DNA from 2 places in the Novosphingobium sp. Gsoil 351 genome. Region 2 is predicted to be linked to the other one. Evidence: predicted binding sites of a transcription regulator. Region 2 holds the regulator's gene; the other holds the start of a gene.
What was found. Region 2 encodes LexA, which represses DNA repair genes until DNA is damaged. Its sites were predicted from a motif close to GTTCCNCNCTTGTTCT; they were not measured.
Positions count from the first base shown of each region.

Region 1 (14,583 bases), 1.0 Mb from region 2:
AGGTGGAGCACTTCGCTCGCCGGCTTCTTCGCCCGGACCAGCGCGGCGAGCACCTGAAGCGCGGCGATCGTGCCGTCGCCGGTGGTCGCGTGGTCGGTCAGGATCATGTGTCCCGATTGCTCGCCGCCGACGTTGCAGCCTTTCGCGCGCATCGCCTCGAGCACGTGGCGGTCGCCCACCGCGGTCCGCAACAGGCCAATGTCGTGCGCTTCGAGGAACCGTTCGAGGCCGAGATTGGACATCACCGTCGCCACCACCGCGCCGCCTTTGAGCAGCCCCTGTCTGGCCAGGCTCGAGCCGATCAGCGCCATGATCTGGTCGCCGTCGACGGTCTCGCCGCGCTCGTCGACCACGATCAGCCGGTCGGCGTCGCCATCCAGCGCGATCCCGATGTCGGCCTGTTCGGCCACCACCCGCGCCTTGATCGCGGCGAGGCTGGTCGAACCGACCCCGGCGTTGATGTTGGTGCCGTCGGGCTCGACCCCGATCGCGATCACTTCCGCGCCCAGCTCCCATAGCGCCGCGGGCGTCACCTGATAGGCCGCGCCATGGGCGCAATCGACCACGATCTTGAGCCCGTCGAGCCGCACCGAGTCGGGCAGGCTGGCCTTCACCGCGTGGATATAGCGACCGCGCGCATCCTCCACCCGCCGCGCACGGCCGATGTCGCGGGCGTCGGCCAGCGCGATCTCTCCGCCCATCAGCGCCTCGATCCCGAGCTCGGCCTCGTCCGACAGCTTGTAGCCGTCGGGGCCGAACAGCTTGATCCCGTTGTCCTCGAACGGGTTGTGGCTGGCCGAGATCATCACGCCCAGGTCGGCGCGCATCTCGCGGGTGAGCATCGCGATCGCCGGGGTCGGCAGCGGCCCGGTCATGATCACGTCCATGCCGACGCTGGTGAAGCCCGCGACCAGCGCGTTCTCCATCATGTAGCCGGACAGGCGCGTATCCTTGCCGATCACCACGCGGTGGCGGTGCGCCCCGCGCAGGAACCAGGTGCCCGCCGCCTGGCCGACCCGCATCGCGGTGGCGGCGGTCATCGTCCCGGCGTTGGTGCGCCCGCGGATGCCGTCGGTGCCGAAGAACTTGCGTGTCATGTGCGTCCCGAAGCTCGAATTCGCCCGGCGATTGCCATGCCGCGAGCGCCGGGTAATGTCACCCCTCCAGTCGCGGCGGGGAAGCACGGCATGTCCGAAGATCGCAACGCGTCGCCTCTTCCCGAGATCCGCGTGCCCACCGCGTGGACCTTCGCCGGGCTCGTCGCGGGGCTCGCGTCCGGTCTCGCCCTGCGCGACAGCGCTGCGCTGCCCGCGGTGCTGGCGATCGCCGATCCGGTGGGGGCGCTGTGGCTGCGCGGGCTGCAGATGACGATCCTGCCGCTGGTCGCCGCGCTGCTGTTCACCGGGATCGTGCGGACCGTCGCCGCGGCGCGGGGCGGGACGATGGCGCGCGCGTCGGTGGGGCTGTTCGCCGCGATCCTGCTGGCCAGCGCGGTGATGGCGGCGCTGCTGACCCCGCTGCTGCTGGCCTGGTCGCCGGTCCCGCCCGAGGCCGCCGCCGCGCTGAGACTGGCCGACGCGGGCGCGGACGCGCCGCTGCCTACGCTCGCCGACTTCCTCGCCGCGCTCGTCCCCGACAACGTCGTCGCGGCGGCGGCGGGGGGCGCGCTGCTGCCGGTGGTGGTGTTCATGACGCTGTTCGCGCTCGCCTCGACCCGGCTTGGAGGCGAGCCGCGACGGACGCTTCAGCATCTGTTCGAAGCGATCGCCGGGGCTATGCTGGTGGTCGTCGGCTGGGTGCTGGCGCTGGCCCCGATCGGGGTCATGGCGCTGGCGCTGGGGGTGGCGGCGAAGAGCGGCGCGGCCGCGGTCGGGGCGCTGGCGCATTATATCGTCATCGTCAGCACGGTCGGCGGGGTCGTGCTGCTCGGCGCCTACGCGGTCGCGCTGGGCCTGGCCCGGCAAAGCCCGCGCGCGTTCGCCGCGGCGATGCTGGCGCCGCAGACGGTGGCGCTCTCGACCCAGTCCTCGCTAGCCAGCCTGCCCGCGATGCTCTCCGCCGCGCGCCGCCTGGGCCTGAGCGAGACCAGCGCGGACTACGTCCTGCCGCTGGCGGTGGCACTGTTCCGCGCGACCAGCCCGGCGATGAACATCGCGGTCGCGGTCTATGTCGCGCACCTCGCGGGGGTCGAGCTGACGCCCGCAGCGCTCGCCGCGGGGGTCGCGGTGTCGCTGCTCAGCTCGCTGGGCGCGCCCAGCCTGCCCGGCTCGATCAGCTTCATCGCCAACATCGGGCCGATCGCGCTCGCGATGGGCGTGCCGATCGGCCCGCTGGCGCTGCTCGTCGCGGTCGAGATGCTGCCCGACCTCATGCGCACCGTCGGCAATGTGACGATGGACGTCGCGGTCGCCGCGGCGGTCGATCGCCGGGCCCTGCGCGGGCCGCCAAGCTGAACCGCGGATAAACCCCGCCTAAACCGCAGATGAACGGATGCCGCCCGCCCCGGCTCCGGCGCGCTCCGCCGCGCCGGGGGTAGCCAGCGGCGGGGGCACCCGGCACATCGCGCGTCCCTCAAGCACAACAGCACAACGGGACGCAAAATCCATGACCAAGACCATCGTTTCCACCGCCGCGCTCGCGCTCCTCCTCGCCACGGGCGCGACCGCGCAGGCCCAGGTGGGCGCCGGGGTTGGCGCCGGGGTTGGCGCTGGCGTCGGCGCCGTGACCGGCCAGGCCAATGGCGCCGCCAACGGCGCGGTCAACGGCGTCGGCACCACCGCCGATACCGTGGCCGACCGCATCGCCAGCACCTCGGCGCAGGCGTCGGACACCGCGCAGGCGACCGTCGCCACCGCCACCGAGCGGGCGCAGGAAGCCGTCGCCGCGGCGCACGACACCGCCGCCTCGGCCGAGGGCGGCGCCACGGTCTCGGCCGATGCCCATGCCGCGCACACCGCCAAGGGGGGCGCCAAGGTCAAGGCCGGCAAGGACAAGAAGGCCGACTAGCCGCACCGCCACCAGGCGTGGCCCCGCGCGGCGGGTCCGTGAGAACAGGGGCGGCGGGCCCGGTCCGTCGCCCCTTCTTGCATCCGCCGCGTTGGGCTACACCGCCGCCATGGGCGATCTCATCCCCCTTTCGCAGACGCCCCAAGGCGCCCAAATCGTGGACCCGGCCCGAGGATTACGGCCATGTCCTGCCCGCCGCGCAGTGGCGCGGAGAATCGGCCAAACGCTCTGGCCGCCCCAACATCCTCGTCCGTTTCTGGCGGGCGATCCGCTGGTGGCTGGGGATCGTCGTCATCGCCGCGCTGTGGGTGCTGTGGCGCAACGCCATCGCCTTCGCCCCGCCCGCCTTTCTCGAAGCCCGCCCGGTCGCGGTCGACGGTGCGTTCACCCGCTGCGGCGCGGGGCGCGGGGCGCTGTGCGTGGTCGATGGCGATACGCTGAAAATCGCGCAGCGCACCGTCCGCATCGTCGGCATCGACGCCCCCGAAGTCCGCGCCCGCTGCCCGGCCGAGGCGCTCGGCGCCGAACGCGCCACCGCCGTGCTCCAGCGCTGGGTCAACGCCGCCCCGTTCGAACTGGTCCCCCCGGCTCGATCGTCCGACCGACAAATACGGCCGCGAACTGATGACCGCGCGGCGCACGGTGCGCGGGCGGACGGAGACCGCGGCCGAAGTGCTGATCGAGGCCGGGGTGGCCCGGACATATATGGGCGAGGCGCGCGCAAGCTGGTGCTGACGCGCGCGGGGCCGAAAAACCCGCCGCCGCGCGCACCCGGCTGGACCGCCAAACGCCATTATAAAACCTGTGACTTGCGCGCGCCGGCGTCGTCCGCGGCCAGCGCCCGGTCAAGCTGCGCGAGGTGCTGGAGCAGCGCCGAATTGTCGGGCTTCCGCAGGTTTCGGGCATAGCGCCCGGCGTACATGACGACCTGGATCAGGCCATGCTCGCAGCGGTACCCGGCGGACAGACCTGTGGACTTCGCCGATGCGAGATCGACCGGCGCGTGCCGCCGGCCCAGCACCGCGTCCCACGCCGCCGCGAAACCGGCTGCGCCTGCCCGCGCGCGCAGCCGGTACGCGCTCTCGCGCCCGATCCCCAGCCGCCGGCACGCCGCGATCACGCTGCCCGTCTCGGCGATCAGCCCGATCAGCTGCCCCTGCCGCGCGGGCGTCCACCCATCGCGCCGCGCAGGCCGGGGCCCAACCAACCTTTCGTCCTGAAGCCGAGGGTGCCATGACGCGAAGTCATCTAGGCCCCGGCCTCCGCCGGGGCGACGGTTAGAGTTTGAACGCCGCCAGCACGGTCAACCCAACCACCTGCAGGACCGCGATGCCGATGCCGTGGAGCGAGCGGGAGAACGGCTGCTTGCGCGTCTTGTGGCGGAACAGCGCGCGGCCCGCGTAGGCGCCGGGGGTGCCGCCTAGCAGCGCCCAGCCCAGCAACGTCGCCTCCGCGATCCGCCGCCGGCCGTTCTCGGCCGCTACCTTGTCGAACCCGAACGCGGCGAAGACGACGAAGTTCAGCACGATCAGCGCGGTCGCGACGTTGGCGAGGGTGAGGATCGCGTCGAACGGCGGCGGCATCACCGAGGCCTACGGCGCGCCCGGTAAACAAAGCGCAAAACCCCTGTCGCCCACCCGGCGCTTCATCGTCGCCCCGGCGCAGGCCGGTGCCCAACCAACCTCTCGCCAACCCGCGGCTGGCTTCGTATGGCTACTCCGCCGCCTGCGCCCCAGCCGCCTCGCCAAACATATCCGGCTCCCCGGCCTCGACTTCCGCGGCGCCCTCGTTCGCCGCCTCGCCCGTCTTGGCCTTCCTCCGCTGGTCGAAGTTCGACCACACGTCGTTCCAATTGCCCCGTGTGGCGGCCTTCGAATACTCGGTCGCGCGGGTTTCGAAGAAGTTGGCGTGTTCCACCCCGTTGAGCAGCGGGGCGAGCCAGGGGAGGGGGTGGTCCTCGATCATGTAGACCGGCTTGAGGCCGAGCTGGCCCAGGCGCCAGTCGGCGATGTAGCGGATGTAGCGCTTGATCTCGTTGGGGCTCATCCCCGGGACCGGGCCCTGCTCGAACGCCAGGTCGATGAACGCGTCCTCCAGCCTCACGGTCTTCTGGCAGCAATCGATGATGTCTTCCTTCACCGCCTTGGTCAGGCAGTCGCGCTCCTTGGTGAAGGCGTGGAACAGCTTGGTGATGCCTTCGCAGTGGAGGCTTTCGTCGCGGACCGACCAGCTGACGATCTGGCCCATGCCCTTCATCTTGTTGAAGCGCGGGAAGTTCATCAGCATCGCGAAGCTGGCGAACAGTTGCAGCCCTTCGGTGAAGCCGCCGAACATGGCGAGCGTGCGGGCGATGTCCTCGTCGCTGTCGACCCCGAACTGGGCGAGGTAATCGTGCTTGTCGCGCATCTCCTGGTATTCCAGGAACATGCCGTACTCGCTCTCGGGCATGCCGATCGTGTCGAGCAGGTGGCTGTAGGCGGCGATGTGGACGGTCTCCATGTTGGAGAACGCCGCCAGCATCATCTTGATCTCGGTCGGCTTGAACACGCGGCCGTACTTATCGTGGTAGCAATCCTGCACCTCGATGTCGGCCTGGGTGAAGAAGCGGAATATCTGGGTGAGCAGGTTGCGCTCGTGCTCGGAAATCTTCTGCGCCCAATCGCGGCAGTCCTCGCCCAGCGGCACCTCCTCGGGCATCCAGTGGATCTGCTGCTGGCGCTTCCAGAACTCGTAGGCCCACGGGTATTCGAAAGGCTTGTAGGTCTTGCGGGCTTCGAGCAGCGACATGTCAGATTCCCTGTGCGGGTTGGGGTGGGCGAATGGGTGAATATAGGCGAGCGACGCGCGCTGCGTAAGCGGCGGCAGGAACGCGGCGGTGGACAGGTGGCGGCGATTGCGCGGCGCCTCGCCGGGAACGGGCGGGGGCGCGGCGGGTTGATGGTCCGACAGCGCCGGGCGCTTTCCCGGCCGACACCGCAACAGGAGACTTGCCATGACCGATGCCAGCGAACTGCGCGAGCACATGGAAGTGATCGGCGCCGACGGGGTCCACCTCGGCACCATCGACAAGCTCGAGGGCGACCGGATCAAGCTGACCAAGGCCGACAGCGGCATGGGCAGCCATCAGGGCCACCACCACTATATCGCCCGCGGCCTCGTCGCCGACGTCGAGGGCGGCACCGTCCGCCTCAGCGCGACCGCGGCCAACGCCTATGCGATGGAAGAAGAAGAGTAATCCGCGAGAGAGTTCCCTAAACCCTTCGCGGACAGGCGGCCCAACGTCGCCGGAAGGCGCCTCCCCGACGGCCGGGGGGGCGTTTTTCTTTCGGCGCGAGACCAGCCCGACGAATTCCGCTCGTGTCGAGCGAAGTCGAGACACGCTGCGCATGGGTTCAAGATTGCGCACGATCCCTCGACTTCGCTCGGGATGAGCGGGGTTGGGACGTTCGAGCGGGATTGGGCAGGTCACGGGATATAGACCCCCGCCAGCCGCGGCAGCAGCATCGCGATCCCGGCCATGCCGACGCCGAACTCGACGATGCCCGGGCGCGGCGCGGCGGTCTGCGCGCGGAACGCCCGCCACCCGCCGTGGATCGCCAGCGCCGCGCTCACCGCGGCGAGCAGCCATGGCCATGCGGGCAGCGCCATCGTCACCGCGCGGGCTTGAGCGTCATGAGCACCAGCATCAGCGTTCCCAGCACGAACAGCAGCCAACCGTTGATCCGCAAGTAGGTGCGATAGCGCGGGCTGCGGACCCAGCGCAGTTGCTTGATCAGCCACCAGCGCAGGCAGCGCACGATCCGCTCGCGGCGCAAGATCAGCAGCAGGCCGATCACCACCGATACCGCGCCGACCGTCCAGAACACCGCCTCGGGAATACCGTAGATCATCCGCAACACCGCTTCGGGGATACCGCATACCGTCCACGCCGCCCTCCGCGCCGGGGCCTAGCGGCTTACTGACACGCCAGGCATTCCTCGTAGTCGGTCTGGCCCCCAAGCTCGTACTTGGGCGCTTCGGAGGTGTTGTCGGCCTCGACCCCGCCCGCGAATCCGGCGCGCTGCACCGACTTTGAACGCAGGTAATACAGCGACTTGATCCCCCGCTCCCACGCCTGGAAGTGGAGCATCGCCAAATCCCACTTGTCGACATCGGCGGGGATGTACAGGTTCAGGCTCTGCGCCTGGTCGATATACGGCGTGCGGTCGGCCGCGAATTCGAGCAACCAGCGCTGGTCGATCTCGAAGCTGGTCTTGTAGACCGCCTTCTCCTCGGGGCTGAGGAAGTCGAGATGTTGGACCGAACCCCCGCGCTCGAGGATCGAATTCCACACGTTGGTGGAATCCTTCGATTTCGCCTGGAGCAGCTTTTCCAGATACGGGTTCTTGATGGAATAGCTGCCCGACAGCGTCTTGTGGGTATAGATGTTGGCCGGGATCGGCTCGATGCACGCGCTCGTCCCGCCGCAGATGATGCTGATCGAGGCGGTCGGCGCGATCGCCATCTTGCACGAAAAGCGCTGCATCACCCCCATGTCGGCGGCATCGGGACAGGCTCCGCGCTCCTGCGCCAGCATCAGCGACGCCTCGTCGGCCTTGGCGGCGATGTGGCGAAACATCTTGAGGTTCATCGCCTTGGCCATCGCGGTTTCGAAGCCGATGCCCTTGAGCTGGAGGAACGAATGGAAGCCCATCACCCCCATGCCCACCGACCGCTCGCGCATCGCCGAATACTTGGCGCGGGCCATCTCTTCGGGCGCGCGATCGATGTAGTCCTGAAGGACGTTGTCGAGGAAGCGCAGCACGTCCTCGATGAACAGCTCGTCCTTGTTCCACTCGTCCCAGGTTTCTAGGTTGAGCGACGACAGGCAGCACACCGCGGTGCGATCGTTGCCGAGGTGATCGGTGCCCGTCGGCAGCGTTATCTCGCTGCACAGGTTCGAGGTCGAGACCTTGAGCCCCAGGTCGCGGTGATGCTTGGGCATCGTCCGGTTCACCGTGTCGGAGAACACGATGTACGGCTCGCCGGTGGCCAGCCGCGTCTCGACCAGCTTCTGGAACAGGCTGCGCGCGTCGACCTTGCCGCGGACCTCGCCGGTCTTTGGGCTGCGCAGCGCGAACTCCTCGCCGGCGCGCACGGCTTCCATGAACGCGTCGGTCAGCAGCACGCCGTGGTGGAGGTTGAGCGCCTTGCGGTTGAAGTCGCCCGACGGCTTGCGGATTTCGAGGAATTCCTCGATCTCGGGGTGCGAGATGTCGAGATAGACCGCCGCCGAGCCGCGCCGCAGCGAGCCCTGGCTGATCGCCAGCGTCAGACTGTCCATCACCCGCACGAACGGAATGATCCCGCTGGTCTTGCCGTTGAGGCCCACAGGCTCGCCGATTCCGCGGACGTTGCCCCAGTAGGTGCCGATCCCGCCGCCGCGGCTGGCCAGCCAGACGTTCTCGTTCCAGGTGCCGACGATGCCTTCGAGGCTGTCCGAGACCGAGTTGAGATAGCACGAGATCGGCAGGCCGCGGCCGGTGCCGCCGTTCGACAGCACCGGCGTGGCGGGCATGAACCACAGCTTCGAAATATAGTCGTAGAGCCGCTGGGCGTGGCCCTGATCGTCGGCATAGGCATCAGCGACGCGCGCGAACAGGTCCTGATAGGTCTCGCCGGGCAGCAGGTAGCGGTCGTCGAGCGTGTCCTTGCCGAATTCGGTCAAAAGCGCGTCGCGCGCGGTGTCGGTGACGATGTCGAAGCGGCGGGCGTGGATCGCCTTGGAATCGGCGTCCTTGCTCGCGACGGCCGCCGCGGCCAGCGCGCCAGCGGCCATGGCTTCGACCAATCCGGCCGAGCCCGTGTCCGCCCCGGCGCCGTCCTTGTCCATGCTCATCGCCGGCCTCGCTTGCTCGTCACGTTCCAGCGTAGCGGTGAACCCCAGATCCTGCTGCGCCATTGCGACTTCGTCCCTTGTAGTAAAATCCATGCGTCACCCCCGTCCCGGCGGGTCGGCCTGCAGGCCGACGCCACCCCAATTCCTGGCGAACACCCGGCGGACCGCGCGCCGGGCGTTCCGCTTCTGTTCGACTCGACGGGCGAACCCCCGCCATACCATGTCTGGGTCGATCAAAGGGAAAAACTTTTCCCCAGACCCGATCCGATCGGATCGGCTGCCGCTCTTCCGGCGGCATTCGAGCGCCTTCGCCGCGCAAAACCGCGCGTCCCTTGTACTACAAGGTTTTGAGGTGCCCCCGCAACCCAACCACTACCTATAGTGCCTCAATCCAAAATGGACGCAAGAGGGTAAAGCCGTCGATAACCACACGGTTCGTCGCACGCCCGATTCGTTTCGGCGCAGCCTCGCCCATGCTGCAACGCAGCGACGCGTGCTTCGAGCGGACGTTGCGGGATGCGCAAGATGCTAATTGTGCCGTGCGAAATATTTTTCAGTTTTATGACGCGGCTGTGGATTGCGACCGCGGCGTGACGAAGCGCTTGCCCCGCCGATGCCGCCGCGACAGGATGCGGGCATCGTAACCTGCGACGGAGTACAATCCATGATCAACATCATCGGCGCGATCATCTCGGGCCTGATCGTCGGCATCCTCGCGCGGTTCTTCTATCCCGGCACGGTTGGGATGGGCTGGCTGTGGACCATCGGCCTGGGCATAGCCGGCTCGTTGCTCGCGGGCATGGTCACCGCGCGCGGCGCCACCGGCTTCCACCGCGCCGGCTTCATCGCCTCGATCATCGGGGCGATGGTGCTGATCTTTGTGGGGCGCATGCTGCATTTGGGGTGAGGTCGTGGAAGGCCCGTCCCCAACCCCTCCCGCTAGCGGGAGGGGGGTACCGTCGTTCTAGTGCTCAGCCGTTGGCATGTCCTGCGATCGCATCGGCGATCGTCTCGACCAGCGCCAGCGGCAGATCGTGCCCCATGCCCGGAATCTCCACGATCCGCGCTCCGGCAATCGCCGCCACGGTGTCGCGGCCGCCCTCCACCGGAACCAGCGGATCGTCAGCGCCGTGGATCACCAGGGTCGGCGCGGTCACGCCCTTGAGCCGGGCGCGGCGGTCGCCGTCGGCGACGATCGCGGCCATCTGGCGCATCGCGCCGCTGGGGTGAAAGCTGCGATCGTAGTCGCGGGTCACGTTGGCCGCGATCCGCGCGGGGTCGGCGGGATAGCCGGGGCTGCCGATCGCGCGGCTGATCATCCCGCCGCGCTCGAGGATCGCGGCCTTGTCGGCGTCGGGGGCGATCGGCGCGGTCAAGGCGGCCATCGCCTCGGGCTTGGCGGGTGGGAGCATCGGGTTGCCCGTGCTCGACATGATCGAGGTCAGCGACAGCACGCGCTCGGGATGCTCGACCGCGACCAACTGCGCGATCATCCCGCCCATCGAGGCGCCGACGATGTGCGCCTTGGCCACGCCGACCGCGTCGAGCACCGCCACCGCGTCGCCCGCCATCTCGGACAGGGTGTAGGGAACGGCGGGCTTCTTGCCTGTCATGAGCGCCATCACCACGCCAGGGATGTCGGGCACGCCCGCTTCGGTGAACTTGGTCGAGAGGCCGATGTCGCGGTTGTCGTGGCGGATCACATAAAGCCCGCGTTCGACCAGCGCATCGACCAGCTCGATCGGCCACAGCGTCAACTGCGCGCCCAGCCCCATGATCAGCAGCAACGCCGGGTTGGCCGAATCGCCATGGGTTTCGTATTCGAGGGTGATGCCGTTATGGGTTGTCTGGGGCATTTGGACTTCCTGTTTGAGTAGCTCAGAAAAGATCCGCTCATGGCGAGCGTAGTCGAGACAGCGCGCGCAACTGCGCACCGTTGCGCCAGCGTCCCTCGACTTCGCTCGGATGAGCGGGGTGGAAGGATCAGTTAGGGCACCAGCACCGTATCGCGCGCGATGAGGTCGGTTTCGGGGTAATCGAGGATATAGTGCAAGCCCCGGCTCTCGTGGCGGGCGAGCGCGGAGCGGACGATCAGGTCGGCGCATTGGAGGAGGTTGCGCAGCTCGATCAGGTCGGTGCTGATGCGGAAATGGCCGTAGTAGTCCTCAACCTCGCCGGTCATCATCGCGATCCGGTGCTGCGCGCGTTCGAGCCGCTTGGTGGTCCGCACGATCCCGACGTAGTTCCACATGAACCGGCGGATCTCGGTCCAGTTCTGCTTGATGATAACCTCTTCATCCGAATCGGTGACGCGGCTCTCGTCCCAGGCGCGGACCGGGGGCGGGGCCTCGAATTGCTCCCAGCGGGCAAGGATGTCGGCCGCCGCCGCCTCGCCGAAGACGAAGCATTCGAGGAGGCTGTTGGAGGCGAGGCGGTTGGCGCCGTGGAGCCCGCTTTCGGTGCATTCGCCCGCGGCGTAGAGCCCCGGCAGGTCGGTTCGCCCGGCCAGGTCGATCACGATCCCACCGCAGGTGTAGTGCTGTGCGGGCACCACCGGGATCGGCTGTGTGGTCATGTCGATGCCCAGCCCGAGCAGCTTTTCGTGGATCGTCGGGAAGTGGTGCCGCACGAACTCGGGCGGTTGGTGGCTGATGTCGAGGTGGACGAAATCCAGCCCGTCGCGCTTGATCTCGGCGTCGTTGGCGCGGGCAACGATGTCGCGCGGGGCGAGCTCGGCCCGCTCGTCATAATCGGGCATGTAGCGGTGGCCGGTGCGCGGGTTGAGCAGGTGGCCACCTTCACCGCGTACCGCCTCGGTGATCAGGAAGTTCTTGACCTCGAGGTTGTAGAGGCAGGTCGGGTGGAACTGCATCATCTCCATGTTGCCGACCCGGCAGCCCGCGCGCCAGGCCATGGCGATGCCGTCGCCAGTGGCGCCGCGCGGCGCGGTGCTGAACTGATAGACCCGGCCCGCGCCGCCGCTCGCCAGGATCGTCGCGCGGGCGGTGTGCGCCTCGACCGCGCCGGTCGCCTCGTCGAGCGCGTAGACCCCCCAGACCCGGCCCGACCCGGAATAGCGCGCCTCGTGCCGCCCGGTGATCAGGTCGACGCAGGCGCGGCCGGGCAGCAGGGTGATGTTGGGATTGGCCTGGGCGGCCTTGAGCAGCGCCTCCTGCACCGCCCAGCCAGTGGCGTCATCGACATGGACGATACGGCGATGGCTGTGCCCGCCCTCGCGGGTGAGATGGAGCTCTTTGGCCTCGGTGTTGAAGGGCACGCCCAGCTCGATCAGCCGCTGGATCGAGCGGGGGGCTTGGCCGATCACATATTCGACTGTCTCCAGCCGGTTGAGTCCGGCTCCGGCGATCATCGTGTCGCGGATGTGGTTTTCGAAAGTGTCGCCCTCGTCGAGCACCGCCGCGATCCCGCCCTGCGCCCACGCGGTCGATCCGCCGGTGAGCGTGCCCTTGGCAAGCACGAGGACGCGCTTGGTCTCGGCCAGCGCCAGCGCGGCGGTCAGGCCGGCGGCGCCCGAGCCGACGACGATGACGTCGAAATTGGTGCCCTCGCCCAGCGTCAGGCCGCCTTCATCGTCGTGTGCGGCAACGCAATCGTTTCGAGCGTGGACAGGTCGAGCAATTTTGAAGCGCTATCGCTGTCGAACCCGACGACATGGCCGTCGGCGTCGATATCGGGGTTCAAACCAGCCACTATCTCGCGCACTTCCACACCCGCGCCGTCACGCAGTTCGATATAGAGACTGTCGGTCTCGGCGTAGTAGTGCAGCTTCATGGTGCGTCCTCGCGAAAGGTGCGATCTACAAAGGCGTTGTGGATGGTTGTGCGGTCTTCAAGTGTTACGACCCGCAGGATGCGCGGCCTGTCTTCGTTTGGCAACGTGACCGTGCCCAAATGCCGGACTCGGCCATCGTCCCGTATTTCGGTCCTGACTGGCTTGGCGATCACACCCAGACACAGATCGATGGTCAGGTAAGGTCGCTTGCGCAAGACTTGCTCGTCGAAATAGCGCGTCGTCGTCACCCCCTAGGCCGCCTCTTTCGGCGCGCTGGTCAGGTGGAGGAACACATCCTCAAGGTCGGGTTCCCGGGTCGAGACGTCGGCGATCGCAAAGCCCTGGCCTTGCAGCACCGACAACACTTCGCCCGCGTTCATGCGGTCGCGATCATAGGTGATCTCGACCGTGCGTTCGCCGGTGCGCGCGCTCTTGACGAAGGCGGGGTGGACCGGGGCCTCGGCGATGTCGCGGTCGAGCGTCAGCACCACCACCTTCTCGCGCGCCATTCCGACGAGTTCGCGGGTGGGTTTGTCGGCGATCAGGCGACCGTGGTTGATGATCGCGATGCGATCGCACAGCTCCTCGGCTTCCTCGAGGTAGTGGGTAGTCAGGACCACCGTCACGCCTTCGTCGTTGAGCCGCCGGACGAGCACCCACAACTGCTGGCGCAGTTCGACATCGACCCCCGCTGTGGGTTCGTCGAGCACCAGCACCGGGGGCGAGTGGACCATCGCCTTGGCGATCAGCAGGCGGCGCTTCATGCCGCCCGACAGGGTTCGGGCATAAGCCTCGGCCTTGTCCGCGAGGTGGACCTCGCGCAGCAGCGCCAATGTGCGGCGCAGTTCCTTGGGCACGCCATAGAGGCCGGCCTGGATTTCGAGCACCTCGGCGGGGGTGAAGAACGGATCGAACACGATTTCTTGCGGGACGATCCCGATCGCGGCCTTGGCGTTCTTGCGCTCGCGGTCGATGTCGAAGCCCCAGATGGCGGCGCTGCCGCCGGTCTTGTCGACCATCCCCGCGAGGATGTTGATCAGCGTCGACTTGCCTGCGCCGTTGGGGCCGAGCAGCCCAAAGATCTGGCCCTGCGGCACGTCGAAGCTGACATCGTCGAGCGCCAGCTTGCCCGGCGCGCCCTTGAACGCGGCATAGCGCTTGACGAGGTTGCGTATCGAGATCGCGGGGCCGGTGTTCATGGGTAGCGCGACTGCCCCAACGCGAGGGCCGCGTAAACCCCATTGGCGGGTCGGGCACGCGCTGCTAACGGCGCGGACCATGATCCCGCCGCCCGAAACCGTCCTGGTCGAAACCACTCGCGTGAAGTGCGACGGAGCCACGGACATCGCTCCCGCGCTCGGCCACCCTCGTGTGTGGCTGGAGATCGACGAGCAGGGCTACGTCGATTGCGGCTATTGCGACCGCCGCTTCGTGTTGCGGGGCGGGCCGGCGGACGGGGTGAACCAGAAGACCATGCTCGATATTTCGGGCGGAATGAGCCTCTAGCACTCCGGCGCGGGTTTTGGTTTGGGGAAGCGCTGCTTCGCCCTATATCGGCTGGCATGACGCTCACCGACCCCCGCTCGCTGCTCTACGCCCCCGACAAGCTCTCGCCCGAAGAGGCGCAGCGGCTGACCGCCGACGCCCTGTCGCGATGTGACGACGGCGAGCTCTACCTCCAGTTCGTCGCCACGGAGAGCTTCGGGTTCGACGACGGGCGGCTCAAGACGGCCGACTATTCGCGCGATGCCGGGTTCGGCTTGCGCGGGGTTTCGGGCGAGATGACCGGGTTCGCCCACGCCAACGAGATTTCGCGCGACGCGGTCCGCCGCGCCGCCGAAACTTTGACCCTGCTGGATCCCGCAAAAGGCCGTCCCGCGCCGCCGCCGCGCCGTTCCAACCGGCAC
Region 1 is NZ_CP046120.1:1,979,871-1,994,453, reverse strand. It holds gene glmM (phosphoglucosamine mutase) at 1-1,097, opposite strand, end outside; gene GKE62_RS09585 (dicarboxylate/amino acid:cation symporter) at 1,188-2,453, shown strand; gene GKE62_RS09580 (hypothetical protein) at 2,605-3,006, shown strand; gene GKE62_RS09575 (hypothetical protein) at 3,182-3,541, opposite strand; gene GKE62_RS09570 (hypothetical protein) at 3,800-4,213, opposite strand; gene GKE62_RS09565 (DUF1294 domain-containing protein) at 4,284-4,589, opposite strand; gene GKE62_RS09560 (ribonucleotide-diphosphate reductase subunit beta) at 4,720-5,793, opposite strand; gene GKE62_RS09555 (DUF2171 domain-containing protein) at 5,999-6,241, shown strand; gene GKE62_RS09550 (hypothetical protein) at 6,472-6,654, opposite strand; gene GKE62_RS09545 (hypothetical protein) at 6,657-6,896, opposite strand; gene GKE62_RS09540 (ribonucleoside-diphosphate reductase subunit alpha) at 6,962-8,977, opposite strand; gene GKE62_RS09535 (GlsB/YeaQ/YmgE family stress response membrane protein) at 9,549-9,791, shown strand; gene GKE62_RS09530 (alpha/beta fold hydrolase) at 9,856-10,740, opposite strand; gene nadB (L-aspartate oxidase) at 10,872-12,458, opposite strand; gene GKE62_RS09520 (DUF2283 domain-containing protein) at 12,461-12,676, opposite strand; gene GKE62_RS09515 (hypothetical protein) at 12,673-12,924, opposite strand; gene GKE62_RS09510 (ABC transporter ATP-binding protein) at 12,928-13,875, opposite strand; gene GKE62_RS09505 (zinc-finger domain-containing protein) at 13,955-14,182, shown strand; gene tldD (metalloprotease TldD) at 14,239-14,583, shown strand, end outside.
Region 1: the regulator LexA is predicted to act here: its motif matches at 9,062-9,077, upstream of GKE62_RS09540 (ribonucleoside-diphosphate reductase subunit alpha).

Region 2 (14,583 bases):
GACCCGGCGCGCGATCGCATTGCGGGCGTGCTCGAAACCGCGATCTGCGGCAATTTCGACGAGGCCGCAAGCCGACTCGCACTGCTTGGTCGGCTGATACGCGCGATGGATGGCGGGGCGGTCGCCGCGCTGGACGTCGAACACGCCGGCGTGGCGCTGTTTGTCACCGCATTGGGGTTGACCGCGGGGCTCGAGCGCGATGCGGCGGTCTTCGCCACCTCTGAAGTTCAAATGCCGCGGCTTGCACTGGCACTGCTGGCGGGCGGCGCCGAACACGCGCTGGTCGAACGGCAATTCTTCACGCTCCATCCCGAGATCACCTTGCCCGAAGGCTTCGAGACGTTGCGGGCGGACCGGGCCGCGGCGCTGCTCGCCGGTTCGGGCGGCTGAAACCCATGGCGCCGGGCGCCGTTGTCGTCGCGCGCGGGCGCTGCGAGGGGAGCGACAGGCTCGCGACGGCGGACGAGGCGCTCGCCGCGCTCCAGCGCGCGTGTGGGGGTGAGATACCAGGGCAGCTCGCGATTCCGGCGCTGCTCGAACTAACTCGCAAGGCCTGGCATCACCGGATGAAGCTGGGTCGCGTGTTCCAGGCGCAGGACGGCGACAATGCGGTCAGCGCGTGGGTCGACATCGTTCCCGATCCCGAGGGCCTGGCATTGTCGCTGAGCAATTGGCGAGTGACCCCGCTGGCTCCCACGGAAGCGATCGCGGGCGATGTCGACGAAGGTGTGATTTTGGCGCAAGTCGCAGACCTTCACGCCCGACTCGATCCGCGCCAGGCGGTGCTCGCGGCCGGGCGTTCGAGCAGTCGGCTGGAACCATTGGCGGCGGCGATGCGCGATGGGTTCGGCCGACCATGGACCGACTTTGTTACCGTTTCCGGGATCACCCATCGCCAGCCGCTCCACTGGCGGCTCATAGATGGTGCCGAAGTGATCGTCGCTACGGAACTTGGCGGAGATCCCGACGCCCGGTGGCGGGTGCGGCTCGTCCCCGTTCCGGGTGATGGCGCGGCGGCGGGGTTCGACCTCTATCTGGTGCCGGCCGGGATCGAAGCGGTGCCCGCCGGTGACGTCCCGAACGATCCGGTAAATGCCGTGCCCGAGGCGCTCGACGGGGTGCTCGGGCGCGATCTGGCCCCGGCTCTGCGCCAGCCGATCACACGGATCATCGCGAACGCTGAAACCATCCGCACTCGGCTCGCCGGGCCGCTCGCGGACGAATATGCCAACTATGCCGTCGATATCGCAGAGGCCGCGCGTCATCTGCTCGGATTGGTCGAGGATCTCGCCGATCTTGACGCGATCGAGGCGCCAGGTTTTGCGCCGATGGCCGATGCCATCGACCTGGCCGACGCGGCGCGCCGGGCCGCGGGCATTCTGGGCGTGCGCGCGAGCGAGCGGGGAATTACGGTCGAGGTGCCGGGCGAGGGCGAGAGCCTGCCCGCGTCGGGCGAATGGCGCCGGGTTTTGCAAGTCCTGCTCAACTTGCTCGGCAACGCCTTGCGCTATGCGCCCGAAGGGTCGCGCGTGCGGCTGACGTTGGCGGCACGGGGCACCCGCAGCGCGCTGACCGTGGCTGACGAAGGCCTGGGCCTGTCGCCCCAGCAGCAGGCCAGGGTGTTCGATAAGTTCGAGCGACTCGGCCGCAGCGGCGACGGCGGCAGCGGGTTGGGCCTATACATCTCACGCCGCCTCGCCCGAGCAATGGGCGGCGACTTGAGCGTGGAGAGCGCTCCCGGCGAGGGCGCGCGCTTCACGTTGGAACTGCCTTCAGGTTAGCTGGGTCGCGATCAGGCTCGCCGTCGCGCCAGCCAAATGAGCAGTGCACCGACCGCCGCGGTGATGAGCCCGTAGAGGATCCACTGGTCCTGGGCGAGCATGAAGCTTTCGGCCGGCCACATGATGATCCCGGCGCCTTGCAGCGACCAGAACAAACCGCTGAAGACCAGAAAACCACCGAGGATTTGAAGAACGAGTTTCATTGCCCGTTCACCGCTTGTCGATCGGGACGTAGTCGCGTTCGACCGGGCCGGTGTAAAGCTGGCGCGGGCGACCGATCTTCTGGCCGGGGTCGCTGATCATCTCGTTCCATTGCGCGACCCAGCCGACGGTGCGCGCCAGCGCAAACAGCGCGGTGAACATCGTGGTCGGGAAGCCGATCGCCGAAAGAATCACGCCCGAATAGAAATCGACGTTGGGGAACAGCTTCTTCTCGATGAAATAGGGATCGTTGAGCGCCATTTCCTCGAGCTGGATCGCCACCTCGAACACCGGGTTGGTAACCTTGAGCGATTCGAACACTTCGCGCACAGTCTGTTGCATCACGGTCGCGCGCGGATCGTAGTTCTTGTAGACGCGGTGACCGAACCCCATCAGCCGGAACGGATCGTTCTTGTCCTTGGCCCGCTCGATGTAGTGCGGGATTTTGTCGGGCGTGCCGATTTCCTGGAGCATGTTGAGCGCGGCCTCGTTGGCCCCGCCGTGCGCCGGACCCCAGAGGCAGGCGATTCCTGCGGCGATGCATGCGAACGGGTTGGCGCCCGACGATCCGGCGAGGCGCACGGTCGAGGTCGAGGCGTTCTGCTCGTGATCAGCGTGGAGAATGAAGATCCGGTCGAGCGCCTTTTCGACCACCGGGTTGACCTCGTACTTCTCGGCAGGGACGCCGAAGGTCATCCGCAGGAAGTTGCCGGTATAGCTCAACGAGTTGTCGGGATAGACGAACGGCTGGCCGATCGAATACTTGTATGCCGCGGCGGCGATCGTCGGCATCTTCGCGATCAGGCGGTGGCTGCTGATCTTGCGGTGCATCGGGTCCGAGATGTCGGTCGAATCGTGGTAGAATGCGCTCAGCGCACCGACCACTCCGCACATGATCGCCATCGGGTGCGCGTCGCGGCGGAAACCCCGGTAGAACTGCATCAACTGTTCGTGGAGCATCGTGTGGCGGGTGATCGTGCGGGTGAAGCTGGTCAGCTCGTCCTGCGATGGCAACGCCCCGTTGAGCAGCAGGTAGCTGACTTCCATGAAGCTCGATTGTTCGGCTAGCTGCCCGATAGGATAGCCGCCGTGGAGCAGCACGCCCTCGTCGCCGTCGATATAGGTGATCGCGCTGTCGCAGCTGGCGGTTGAGGTGAACCCGGGGTCATAGGTGAACATGCCGGTCTGGCCGTACATCTTGCGGATGTCGATGACGTCCGGGCCGAGCGTGCCGCTGCGCACCTCCATCGAAACGTCCTTGCCGCCCGCGTTCAGGATTGCCTGTTTGTCGCTCACCGCTGTGCTCCTCTTAGGTGGTCGCCGCCGCACCCTCCGCCAGCCGATCGCGAATGCGCGCGAGCGACTCGTCACGGCCGAGCAAGGCCAGCACGTCGAAAATTCCAGGCGAAGTCGTCTGCCCCGTCAGCGCCGCACGGAGTGGCTGCGCAAGCTTACCCAAACCCAGGCCGCGCTGTTCCGCCTCGGCCTTGAGATTGGCTTCGAGGGTGGCTGTTGTCCAGTCATTTGTGGCGCTCAGCAGGGTGTGAAGATCGCCCAGCAAGGCCAGCGCATCACCGGTCAAAAGCGCCGCCGCCTTGGACTCCAATTCGAGCGGCCGGACCGCGAACAGGAACGCCGCGCCGCGCGCCAGTTCGTCCAGATCCTGCGCCCGCGGCTGAAGCTCGGGCATGGCCTCGATCAGCTTGCCGATGTCGCGCGAAGTATCGAAATCGAGCGCCATCCCCGCCAGCCGAGGCGCGACCAAATCGGCCAGCCGCGCGGGATCGGCCTCGCGGATGTAGTGCCCGTTGAGATGGAGCAGCTTCTTGGTGTCGAATCGCGAAGGGCTTTTGCCGACCCCGTCGAGGTCGAACAGCGTGATCGCCTCGTCGCGCGTGATCACCTCGCGGTCGCCGTGCCCCCAGCCGAGCCGCAGCAGATAGTTGAGTACCGTCTCGGGCAGCAAACCCAACTCGTCGCGATAGGCGTCGACCCCCAGCGCGCCGTGGCGCTTGGACAGCTTGGCCCCGTCGGCGCCGTGGATCAGCGGGACGTGGGCATAAACCGGTCGCGCCCAACCATCCTCGACTTTGGCCATCGCGTCGATAATGACCAGCTGGCGGAAGGCGTTGTTGAGGTGGTCGTCGCCGCGGATCACGTGGGTTACTCCCATATCGCGATCGTCGACCACCACCGCGAGCATATAGGTCGGGGTTCCGTCCGAGCGGAGGATTACGAAATCGTCGAGCTCGGCGTTGCCGACGGTGACCCGACCCTGGACGCGATCGTCGATCGCCGTCTCGCCAACTTGGGGCGCCTTGATCCGCACCACGAACGGCAGGCCAGCGGGAGCCTCGCTGGCGTCCCGGTCACGCCATTCGCTCGCGATGCGGAACGGGCGACGCTCGGTCTGGGCGAGGGCGCGGCGCTCGGCGAGTTCCTCGGCCGTCAGGTAGCAGCGATAGGCGTGGCCCGATGCTAGCAGTTGCGCCGCGACCTCGGCGTGACGCTCGCTCCGCGCGAATTGCAAGACCGGCGGCTCGTCGCCTTCGAGACCGAGCCACGCGAGCCCATCGAGGATCGCGGCGATCGCGGGCTCGGTCGAGCGGGCGCGGTCGGTGTCTTCGATCCGCAGAAGATATTTGCCGCCATGGTGGCGCGCGAACAGCCAATTGAACAACGCCGTGCGCGCGCCACCGATGTGGAGAAAGCCGGTTGGCGAGGGCGCGAACCTGGTGACGACGGGAGCCGAGCCTGGAGTCGCTCCCGATACGCTGCTTGCCATGACCCTGCGCTTCCGTTTTGATGCCGCGGCAATGGCTTCGACCGCCGCCAGCGCTGCCGACCCGATCCCCGAAGGGGCGTCGCGGCCTTGGCGCGTCGGCCTTGGCTTGTCCAGCGTACCGGACGCTATCGAGGCGTTCCTCGCTGCGCGCCCGTTCGAGCGAGGGACCTGGCTTGCCGTGGCCTTCGCCGGCGGTATCGCCGCCTGGTTCGTCCTTCCCGATACGGCACGCTGGCTGGCGGTGTTGGCCGGATGCGCGGCGATCGAGCTCGGCGCGCTGGCCGGACTGCGCGGCGATGGACGGCATCCATACTTGCGGGCTGCGCTGATCGGGGTGGCGCTGATGATCGCCGCGGGGCTGATCACGGTGTGGACCAAGTCGACGCTCGCCGGAGCAATACCGCTGGATCGCCCCACGATAGTGACCCTGACCGGAAGGATCGTAGCCCGCGAAGAGCGCGGTGCCGAGGACCGCTTGCGGCTGACGTTGGTTGCGCGCGGGGTGCCGGGGCGCGCGGCAGTGCGGGTGCGAACGACACCCCCGCGCTGAGCGAAGGCGCGGTCGTCCGCAGCATTGGCGAGGCTGATGCCGCCGGCCTCGCCAATGCTGCCCGGCGCCTATGATTTCGCCCGCGCTGCGTGGTTCATGGGGCTGTCGGCGACCGGAAGCGTGCTGGCCAAGCCCGAGGTATTGACGCCGATGCCGGGCGGGAGCTGGCTCGGCCGCGTTCAACGCAGCCTTTCGCGACATGTCCGCGAGCGGCTGGGCGGCACGCCCGGGCGATCGCCGCGGCCTTTGCCAGCGGCGAGCGTGGCGCGATCCTGGCCGCAGACAAAGATGCGATGCGCGATGCAGGGCTGACCCATCTCCTCCCGATCAGCGGATTGCATGTCAGCGCGGTGGTCGGTGCGGCTTATGTCCTGGCGATCCGCCTGCTCGCGCTGTGGCCGTGGCTGGCGTTGCGGGTGCGCCTGCCGCTCGCCGCCGCCGCGACCGGGGCGCTGGCCGGGGTCGCCTATGCTTTGCTGACGGGCGCGGAGGTGCCGACCATCCGCTCGTGCATCGGCGCGGTGCTGGTGCTGATCGCACTGGCGCTGGGGCGCGACCCGTTGAGCATGCGGATGATCGCGGTCGCCGCGTTCGTGGTCATCCTGTTCTGGCCCGAAGCCGTCGTCGGGCCCGGCTTCCAGATGAGCTTCGCCTCGGTCATCGCGATCGTCGCGCTGCATTCGGCCGCGCCGGTCCGGGCGTTCCTGGCGCCGCGCGATGAGGCGCGGCCGGTGCGGCTCGCGCGCCTGCTGGCGATGCTGCTGGTCACAGGAGGGGTGATCGAGCTGGCGCTGATGCCGATCGGTCTGTTTCACTTCCACCGCGCCGGGGTCTATGGCGCACTGGCCAACGTCGTCGCGATCCCGCTGACCACGTTCGTATCGATGCCGCTGATCGCGCCGGCGCTGGTCCTCGACGCTGTCATCCCTGGGGCCGGGCTGGGCGCGCCCGCGTGGTGGGCGGCGGGCAAGAGCCTCGAACTGCTGCTCGCCCTTGCGCACTGGACGGCGGCGCAGCCCGGCTCCGTGGCGCTGCTGCCGGGGATGGCGCGCACGACCTTCGCGCTGTTTGTGGCAGGCGGCCTGTGGCTCGCGTTGTGGAGCGGACGGGTGCGGCTTTTGGGGCTGGTTCCGGTGGTGCTGGGCTGCGCAATGCTCGCTCGTCTTCACACACCCGACCTGTTGATCTCGGGCGACGGCCGCCATGTCGCGATTCCTTCCCCCGACGGTCCGCTGCTCGTGCTGCGTGAGAGCAAGAGCGAGTTCGCCACCGACAATTTGCGCAAGAGCGCGGGGATCGACGGCGCGCGGATCCCGTTCGAACGCTGGCCCGGCGCTACATGCAGTGCAGACTTCTGCACGGTGGCTCTAGACCGCGCCGGGCGCGTCACCACGCTGCTGATCGGGCGCACGCGCGAACGGATCGACGAACGCGAACTCGCCGCCGCCTGCGAGCGCGCCGACATCGTGGTCAGCGAACGCTGGCTGCCCAGGAGCTGTCGCCCGCGCCAGCTGAAGGCCGATCGCGCGCTGCTGACGCGAACCGGCGGACTGGCGATCGATCTGGCGGATGGCCGGGTGCACACGGTGGCGGAGAGCCAGGGTGAGCACGGCTGGTGGCGGCCCCCGCCTCAGTGATATCGCCGCAGCAACCCCGCCAGCTTGCCCTGCACTTCGACCTCGCCCGGCTTGTAGATCTGCGGATCGTAGGCACCGTTCGCGGGATCGAGCCGGATCATGCCGGCTTCTCGCCGCAGGTATTTCAGCGTCGCTTCCTCGCCACGGATCAGCGCAACCACGATCTCGCCATCGCGCGCGGTGTTGGTGCGCCGCACGAGGGCGTAGTCGCCGTCGAGGATGCCTGCTTCGATCATCGAATCGCCCGACACTTCGAGCGCATAATGTTCGCCTGCGCCCAGCAGCGCGGCGGGGACGGGAAGGGTGGACTGGCCTTCGAACGCCTCGATCGGCATGCCCGCGGCGATCCGCCCGTGCAGCGGCAGCTCGATCACGTCGTTGGCCGGAGCGCCTCGCGTTACAGGCGCGCGTAGAGGGGCAAGCGCATCGTTCGCATTCGCCGGGCGCGGGGTTGCTTTGGTCACCGAACCTTCTGGGGTCTTGATCACTTCAAGCGCGCGCGCGCGATTGGGCAGGCGGCGGATGAAGCCGCGCTCCTCAAGCGCCGAGATCAGGCGATGGACGCCCGACTTGGACTTGAGCTCAAGCGCCTCCTTCATCTCCTCGAACGAGGGCGAGATTCCGCTGGCCTCGAGCCGGGCCTGGATGAAGGTGATCAGTTCGTGCTGCTTGCGCGTCAGCATCGCCCGGGCTCCTCGATTGCACTACGTCCGCCAAATCACGAACGAACAAGGAACAATTAAGCAACCGCTGCCGCCTCGTCAAGCAATACCGCCGTTTTCCAGCCAATAGATCGGCACGATGTCGCCAGCCGTGGCCGCAGGCGCGTCGATCGCCCGGCAAATCAAGGCGTTGGCGTGGGCCAGCGGGCGCAGGGCGCCGCTGTCCTGCTCGGTCCCGGCGGTAACTTCGCCGTCGGCCCAACGCGCGCGCAGGAACTCCATACGCTTGCCCCCTGGGGGCAGCGGCGCGGCAAGCCGTGCCGGAAAGCACCGCGGCAGCGGCTGGGCGGCGCCAAGCGCGGCGCGCAGCAGCGGCAGCATGAACAGAAATCCCGTGACGAAAGCCGAGGCCGGGTTCCCGGGTAGCCCCAGGACGATCTGGCTACCTCCGTCGTTGGGGCGCCGGGCGACGAGCAGCGGCTTGCCCGGCTTGATCTTCACCCGCCAGAAATCGATGCGCGCGCCGGCATGGGCGAGCGCGGGGCGGATCAGGTCATGGTCGCCTACCGAGGCGCCGCCGCTGGTGACCACGATATCGGCCGGGCGCGCAGTCTCGAAAGCTTCGGCAAGCGCCTCGAGCCTGTCGGGAATCGGACCCAAGCGGCGGATTTCGATCGGAAGCCCCGCCACGAGCGCGGCGAGCATCGGCGCGTTGCTGGCGGGCAGGTGATGCGGCAGGCCGGGGACGCCCGGCGGCACGAGTTCGTCGCCGCAGTCGATGACGATCAGCCGCGCCGGGCGACGAACCGCGAGATGCTGGTGCCCGGCGGCGATCGCGAGGGCCAGTTGGGCCGCGCCGATCCGTGTTCCCGCAGGAAGGAGCAGGTCGTTTGCGCCAAAGTCCAGCCCGGCGCGGCGGACATGCCGGCCGGGCCCAGCGGCCGCCTGGAGATGGCGCAGAGTCTCGCCCTCGCGCGTGCAATCCTCCTGCAGCAGCACGCGATCCGCGCCCTCGGGCACGATCGCCCCGGTCGAAATCCGCGCCACCTCGCCCGGTCTCAGAGGCCGATCGAGCGGACGTCCGGCGGCGCTTTCCCCGATCACCCGCCACGGCCCGGATTCCCCAGCGCGCACCGCGTAACCGTCCATCGCCGACATCGCCGCCGCGGGCTGGGTACGCAACGCGGTCAGCGGTTCGGCAAGATAGAAGCCAGCGCAGTCCTCGATCGAGCGGTGCTCGACAGAGAGCGCGGGCGCCAGGGCCAGGAGGCGCGCCTGGGCTTCGTCCAGCGACAGCGGCGGCGGCTTCATGCCGCGGGGGCGAACCAGTCGCCCGACTTGCCGCCGCGCTTTTCGATCAGGCGGATCGGGCCAATGACCATCGCCTTGTCGAGCGCCTTAGCCATGTCATAGATTGTCAGAAGTGCGACCGAAACTGCTGTCATCGCTTCCATTTCGATGCCCGTTCGACCTGTGAGAGAAGCGGTTGCCGTCGCTTCCACTCCGCCTTCCCCGAAGGCAAAGTCGACGGTTACCGCGTCGAGCCCGAGCGGATGGCACAGCGGGATCAGTTCGGCGGTCTTCTTGGCCGCCATGATCCCGGCGATCCGCGCCGCGGCGAGCACGTCGCCCTTGGGCGCGGCGCCGTCGCGGATTGCGGCGAGCGCCTGCGCCGACATCGCGATTTGTCCGCGCGCTGTCGCCGAACGCGCGGTTTCGGGCTTGGGGCCTACGTCGACCATTCGCGCGTTGCCCGATTCGTCGAGGTGGGTCAGCGCCATCGCGCGCGCTTTTCGCTGCCGGGCGTGGACCACTTGGACCACTGTCCTAAGGAAGAAAAAGTCGCTCCCGCACAGCGGGGATCTGGCGGACGGGAAGAGGGGTGGAAGGCGATCATCGCGAACCGCTATGGCACAAGGCCGACGCAGTAGGACAGCGCTAGTTGCCGAGCAGCGCGCGCGTCGCCTTCGCCACGTCCGGCTGGCGCATAAGGCTCTCGCCGACGAGGAAAGCGCGCACCCCGCTGCGCTCAAGGCGGAGCAAGTCGGCGTGCGAGGCGATCCCGCTCTCGCCGACCAGGAAGGCGCCCTCCGGCGCCAGCGGAGCGAGTTCTTCCGTCGCTGTAAGATCGGTGACGAAAGTCTTGAGATTGCGGTTGTTCACCCCGATCAAACGCGACTTCAGGCGGCTCGCCCGTTCCATCTCGGCCGCGTCGTGGACTTCGACCAGCACATCCATCCCGTGCTCGATCGCCGCGCACTCGATTTCGGCCATGGCTGCATCCTCGAGCGCGGCGACGATGATCAGGATCGCGTCGGCGCCGATCGCACGCGATTCGAGCACCTGCCAGGGATCGACCATGAAGTCCTTGCGCAAGACCGGGAGCGTGACGGCGTGCCGCGCGGCGATGAGGTAGTCCTCGTGACCCTGGAAGTAAGGTGCGTCGGTCAACACCGACAGGCACGCCGCCCCACCCCGGGCGTAGTCTCGGGCATGATCGGCGGGACGAAAATCCTCACGAATGGGACCCTTGGAGGGCGAAGCTTTCTTGATTTCCGCGATCAGCGCGAAGCCGTCGGCGCTTCTGCGTCGCAACGCCGCCTCGAACCCGCGCGGCCGTACCTGCGCCGCGGCCAGTTCGCGCAGCGCGGAGACAGGTTCGCGCAGCCTTCGCGCGGCCACTTCGGCGCGCTTGGTCGCGACGATTTCGGCGAGCTTGTCCATGCGCTCAGCGAAGCCGCTTCATAAACAGTTCCCCGTTGCGGCGCTCGGTCTGGAACTGGGCGAGCGACTGGACCAGATCGGACAGGCGTTGAAAGCCATAGCTGCGCGCGTCGAATGATGACCGAGCACTGGCCCGGCGGCCCACCTCGGAGATGCTGGCGAAACCGCTCTCGTCGCGCTTTGACGCCTTCAACGCATCGCCCAGCAGCTTGACCAGGTCGTCGCCGACCGGTGGTGCAACACCGGTCTTGTCATCGGGCTCGCTGGCGGTCTGCTCGGCCGCGTTCAGATCGATGAACCGGGTGCAGGCCTGGCGGAAACCTTCGGGCGTGCGGCTGGTCCCGAAGCCGTAAACCGGCAGCCCGTTTTGGCGGATGCGCATCGCGATCGGCATGAAGTCGCTGTCGCTCGACATGATCCCGAAGCCGTCGACCCGACCTGAGTAGAGCAGGTCCATCGCATCGATGGTCATCTTCATGTCGGTGGCGTTCTTGCCCTTGGTGATATCGAACTGCTGCTGCGGCTCGATCGCGTATTTCTGAATCAGCGCGACCCAGCTCTTGAGGCCTGGCTTGCTCCAGTTGCCGTAGGCGCGGCGGACGTTGACCGCGCCGAGTTCGGCGAGGATGGTCAGAGTCTGGTCGAGCCCGCCGGCCGAAGCGTTGTCCGCATCGATCAGCAGCGCGACGTTGCCGTTCTGCACTCTATCGCCGTCGGGCATCGCAAATCTCCTAGCGCCGCCGCAGCCGGTCGCGGGTCAGTCGGTCGACGCTGGTCACGCCCATCAGCCGCATGCCGCGCTCGATTTCGTCCTTGAGGATCGTCAGCGCGCGTTCGACTCCCGCCTGCCCCGCCGCGGCGAGCGCGTAGAGGTACAGCCGCCCGCCCGAGGCCGCGGTCGCCCCGTTCGCCAGCGCCTTGAGGACGTGCGTGCCACGGCGGACCCCGCCGTCGCAGATCACCTCGATCTCGCCGCCGACCGCGTCGACGATCTCGGCGAGCTGGTCGAACGGAGCACGGCTGCCGTCGAGCTGGCGCCCGCCGTGGTTGGAGATCATGATCGCGTCGGCCCCGATCTCGACCGCGCGGCGCGCGTCGGCGGCGCTCATCACGCCCTTGAGGCAGAACGTGCCGCCCCATTCCTCGCGGATCTTCGCCGCGGTGCGCCAGTCCATCGAAGTGTCCAGCATCGTATTGAAATAGCCCGCGATCGACACCGCCTCGCCGGTTCCTTCGAGCACGTGCGTATCGAGGTTGGGCAGCGCGAACTTCTCGCGCAGAAGGTAGTCGAGCCCCCAGCGCGGCTTCATCGCATAGCCGAGCAGGTTGCGCGCCGTGAACCGCGGCGGGGAAGTGAAGCCGCTGCGCGCGCAGCGCTCGCGCTTGCCCGAAACGATGGTGTCCACGGTCAGCGCGATGCAATCGAACTTCGCGGCCTGGCAGCGCTCAATCATCGATCGGTTGAGGCCCTGGTCCTTGTGGACATAAAGCTGGAACAGCTTGGGTCCGCTGGTCAGCGCGGCGATCTCTTCGATGCTCACCGTGGCGAGGCTGGAAATGCCGAACCATACCCCGAACTTCTCGGCCGCACGCGCCACCGCGCGCTCGCCCTGCCAATGGAACACCCGCTGCAAAGCGGTGGGCGAGAGCATCAGGGGCAGCGCGCTGCGCCGGCCCATGATCGTGCACGAGGTATCGAATTCCGCGACCCCGGCGAGAACGTCGGGGACCAGATCGACGTCGGCGAAGGCGGCAGTGTTGCGCGCCTTGGTCAACTCGTCGTCGGCGGCGCCGTCGATGTAGTCGAACACCGGCCACGGCAGCCGGCGCCGCGCCAGCTCGCGGAAATCGTCGATGTTATGGCAGTCGGCCACGCGCATGCTCGCCTGCTAGGCGAACGCGCGCCGCGGGGAAAGCTCCGGATTGCTAGCGGCGGGCGACGCTCACCGGCTGGACGACCGCCCGCGCTTGCATCGCGACTTCGACCGGAGCGCCCGCGGTTCGTTCGGCGGGGGCCGGCTTTGCGTTCCTGGCGGCACGCTCGGCCTGGCGCTTGGCAGTCAGCATGGCGACAACCTGCGGGGTGGCCGGGGCGGCGGGATAGGCGCAACCCTTTGACTGGCCCATCCCCTTGAGAAAGGCGCGGCGGACCGATCCGGCATAGAGCGCGCGGTCCCAGGCGCGCTGCTGGGCGTTGGCGCCGGAGACTTCCCTGATGACGCCGCGGAACGGGATGAAGCTGCCGATCAGCGACTTGGCGATCGTGCCCGCGCTGTTGCCGACGTTCTCCATGTCTGTCTTCTGGCCAGTCGCGACGTCGAAATCGTCGCCCAGCGCAACGTCTAGGTCCATGATCGCGGTTGTGTAGCCCGCGCAGGTCTTCAGGCCCGTGAGGCTGTAGGGATCGGCGAGCGCGGAGACGAGCGCTGGCGGAATCGCCCTTTTGCGGATATTCACGTCGGACAGCGGCGAAAGCATCACGTCGGTCGCGCGGACGTTGTCGGGATCGACCACGGTTTGCGCGCTGAGAGGCATGGCGGCGGAAAAGAAAGCAACGATGGCTAACGGCAGTGCGACCCGCATGGGCTATCCCCTTGTCAGGAAATGAAGCGTCGCACGACGGCGCCGTTTCGTCCTGCCTGGACTACGCGGTTTGCGGCGAGTCGTTCCGGCCTAGCGCTTGAATGCGGCGAATGTGTCGCACTGGTCTTCGTCGGCGGTGGAAATGCCCCTGCGCAGCCACTCCATCCGTTGCGCCGCCGACCCGTGGGTGAACGAGGCCTCGGCGACCTGACCCTTGGTCAGCACGTCGTCGCCGATCGAGTGCGCGGCGTTGAGGCCTTCTTCCAGATCGCCCTGGTCGATCCGGTCTTTGTTGCGTCCGGCCCAGACCCCCGCGTAGCAATCGGCCTGGAGTTCCATGGCCACCTGTAGCGGATTGGCCTGGCTCGGGTTCGACTGCTGTGCGCTTTGCACCTGATCCGCCACGCCCAGCAATTTCTGGATATGGTGGCCGTATTCGTGCGCGATCACGTAATTGCGGGCGAAATCACCACCCGCGCCGAGCCGCTGCTCAAGTTCCCTGTAGAAGTCGGTGTCGAGGTAGATGCTCTGATCCTGCGGGCAGTAGAACGGTCCCATCGCGCTTTGCGCGGTGCCGCAGCCCGATCGGCCCATTTGCGAATAGAACACCAGCCGCGGCGGGGTGAACGGGATCTTGGCTGCTTCGAACAGCGGTGCCCAGGTCTTGTTGAGCGAGCTTAAGGCGTTGCAGCTTTCGCGGCTGACCGCATCGACCGAGCAGCTTTCAGTGGCGTTGGTTCCGCCCTGGGTCTGCACCTGCCCGGCACCTGAATCCTGCGCCCCGCCGAGCATCTGCCCCGGATCGACCCCGAACACGAGCGCCGCGATCAGCGCTATCACGATGCTGCCGCAGCCTACTCGGCCGCCAGTACCGCCGAGCGAGAACCCGCTGCCGCGCTGGTCGCCGATGTTGACGCTGTTGGGATCGAAATCGTCGAGCCGCATCGCACGCTCCCCCCTTGTTGGCACTGGACAACCGTTGGCCGAGCCGCAAAGGCGGCCACCATTCGGGTAACAACACTGCGGGGCCGGTCAATGTTCCTCAAGGGCAAATGCGCGCTGGTCACGGGGTCCACCTCGGGGATCGGGCTGGCTTATGCCAAGGCGCTCGCTGCCGAGGGCGCGACCCTGGTGATCAACGGTTTCGGCGACGCCGATGCGATCGCCGCCGAAACCGCCGCGCTGAGCGCGACGAGCGGAGCGCCGGCCATCCACGTCGATGCCGACCTGACCCGCCGCTACGGGGTCGAGGCGTTGATGGCGGCGGCGGCGAAGGCATTCGGCGGGGTCGACATCCTGATCAGCAACGCCGGGATGCAGCATGTCGCGCCGGTCGAGGAGTTTCCGGTGGAAAAGTGGGACGCGATCATCGCGCTCAACCTGACTGCCGCGTTCGACGCCGCGCGGCTGGCGATCCCGCACATGAAGGCGAAGGGCTGGGGCCGGATCATTGCCACCGCCAGCGCGCATTCGCTGACCGCTTCGCCGTTCAAGGCCGCCTATGTCTCCGCCAAGCACGGTCTTGCCGGACTGACCAAGACGCTGGCGCTGGAAATGGCGACCAGCGGGATCACCGCCAATTGCATCAGCCCCGGCTATGTCTGGACGCCGCTGGTGGAAAACCAGATCCCCGATACGATGGCGGCGCGCGGGCTGAGCC
Region 2 is NZ_CP046120.1:940,134-954,716, reverse strand. It holds gene GKE62_RS04545 (hypothetical protein) at 1-390, shown strand, start outside; gene GKE62_RS04540 (sensor histidine kinase KdpD) at 396-1,781, shown strand; gene GKE62_RS04535 (hypothetical protein) at 1,793-1,984, opposite strand; gene GKE62_RS04530 (citrate synthase) at 1,992-3,278, opposite strand; gene gltX (glutamate--tRNA ligase) at 3,292-4,767, opposite strand; gene GKE62_RS04520 (hypothetical protein) at 4,799-5,317, shown strand; gene GKE62_RS18785 (hypothetical protein) at 5,354-5,629, shown strand; gene GKE62_RS04510 (ComEC/Rec2 family competence protein) at 5,611-6,954, shown strand; gene lexA (transcriptional repressor LexA) at 6,948-7,637, opposite strand; gene GKE62_RS04500 (molybdopterin molybdotransferase MoeA) at 7,716-8,927, opposite strand; gene moaC (cyclic pyranopterin monophosphate synthase MoaC) at 8,924-9,397, opposite strand; gene trpC (indole-3-glycerol phosphate synthase TrpC) at 9,555-10,340, opposite strand; gene GKE62_RS04485 (NYN domain-containing protein) at 10,345-11,061, opposite strand; gene GKE62_RS04480 (alpha-hydroxy acid oxidase) at 11,072-12,220, opposite strand; gene GKE62_RS04475 (hypothetical protein) at 12,267-12,923, opposite strand; gene GKE62_RS04470 (neutral zinc metallopeptidase) at 13,014-13,868, opposite strand; gene GKE62_RS04465 (3-hydroxybutyrate dehydrogenase) at 13,959-14,583, shown strand, end outside.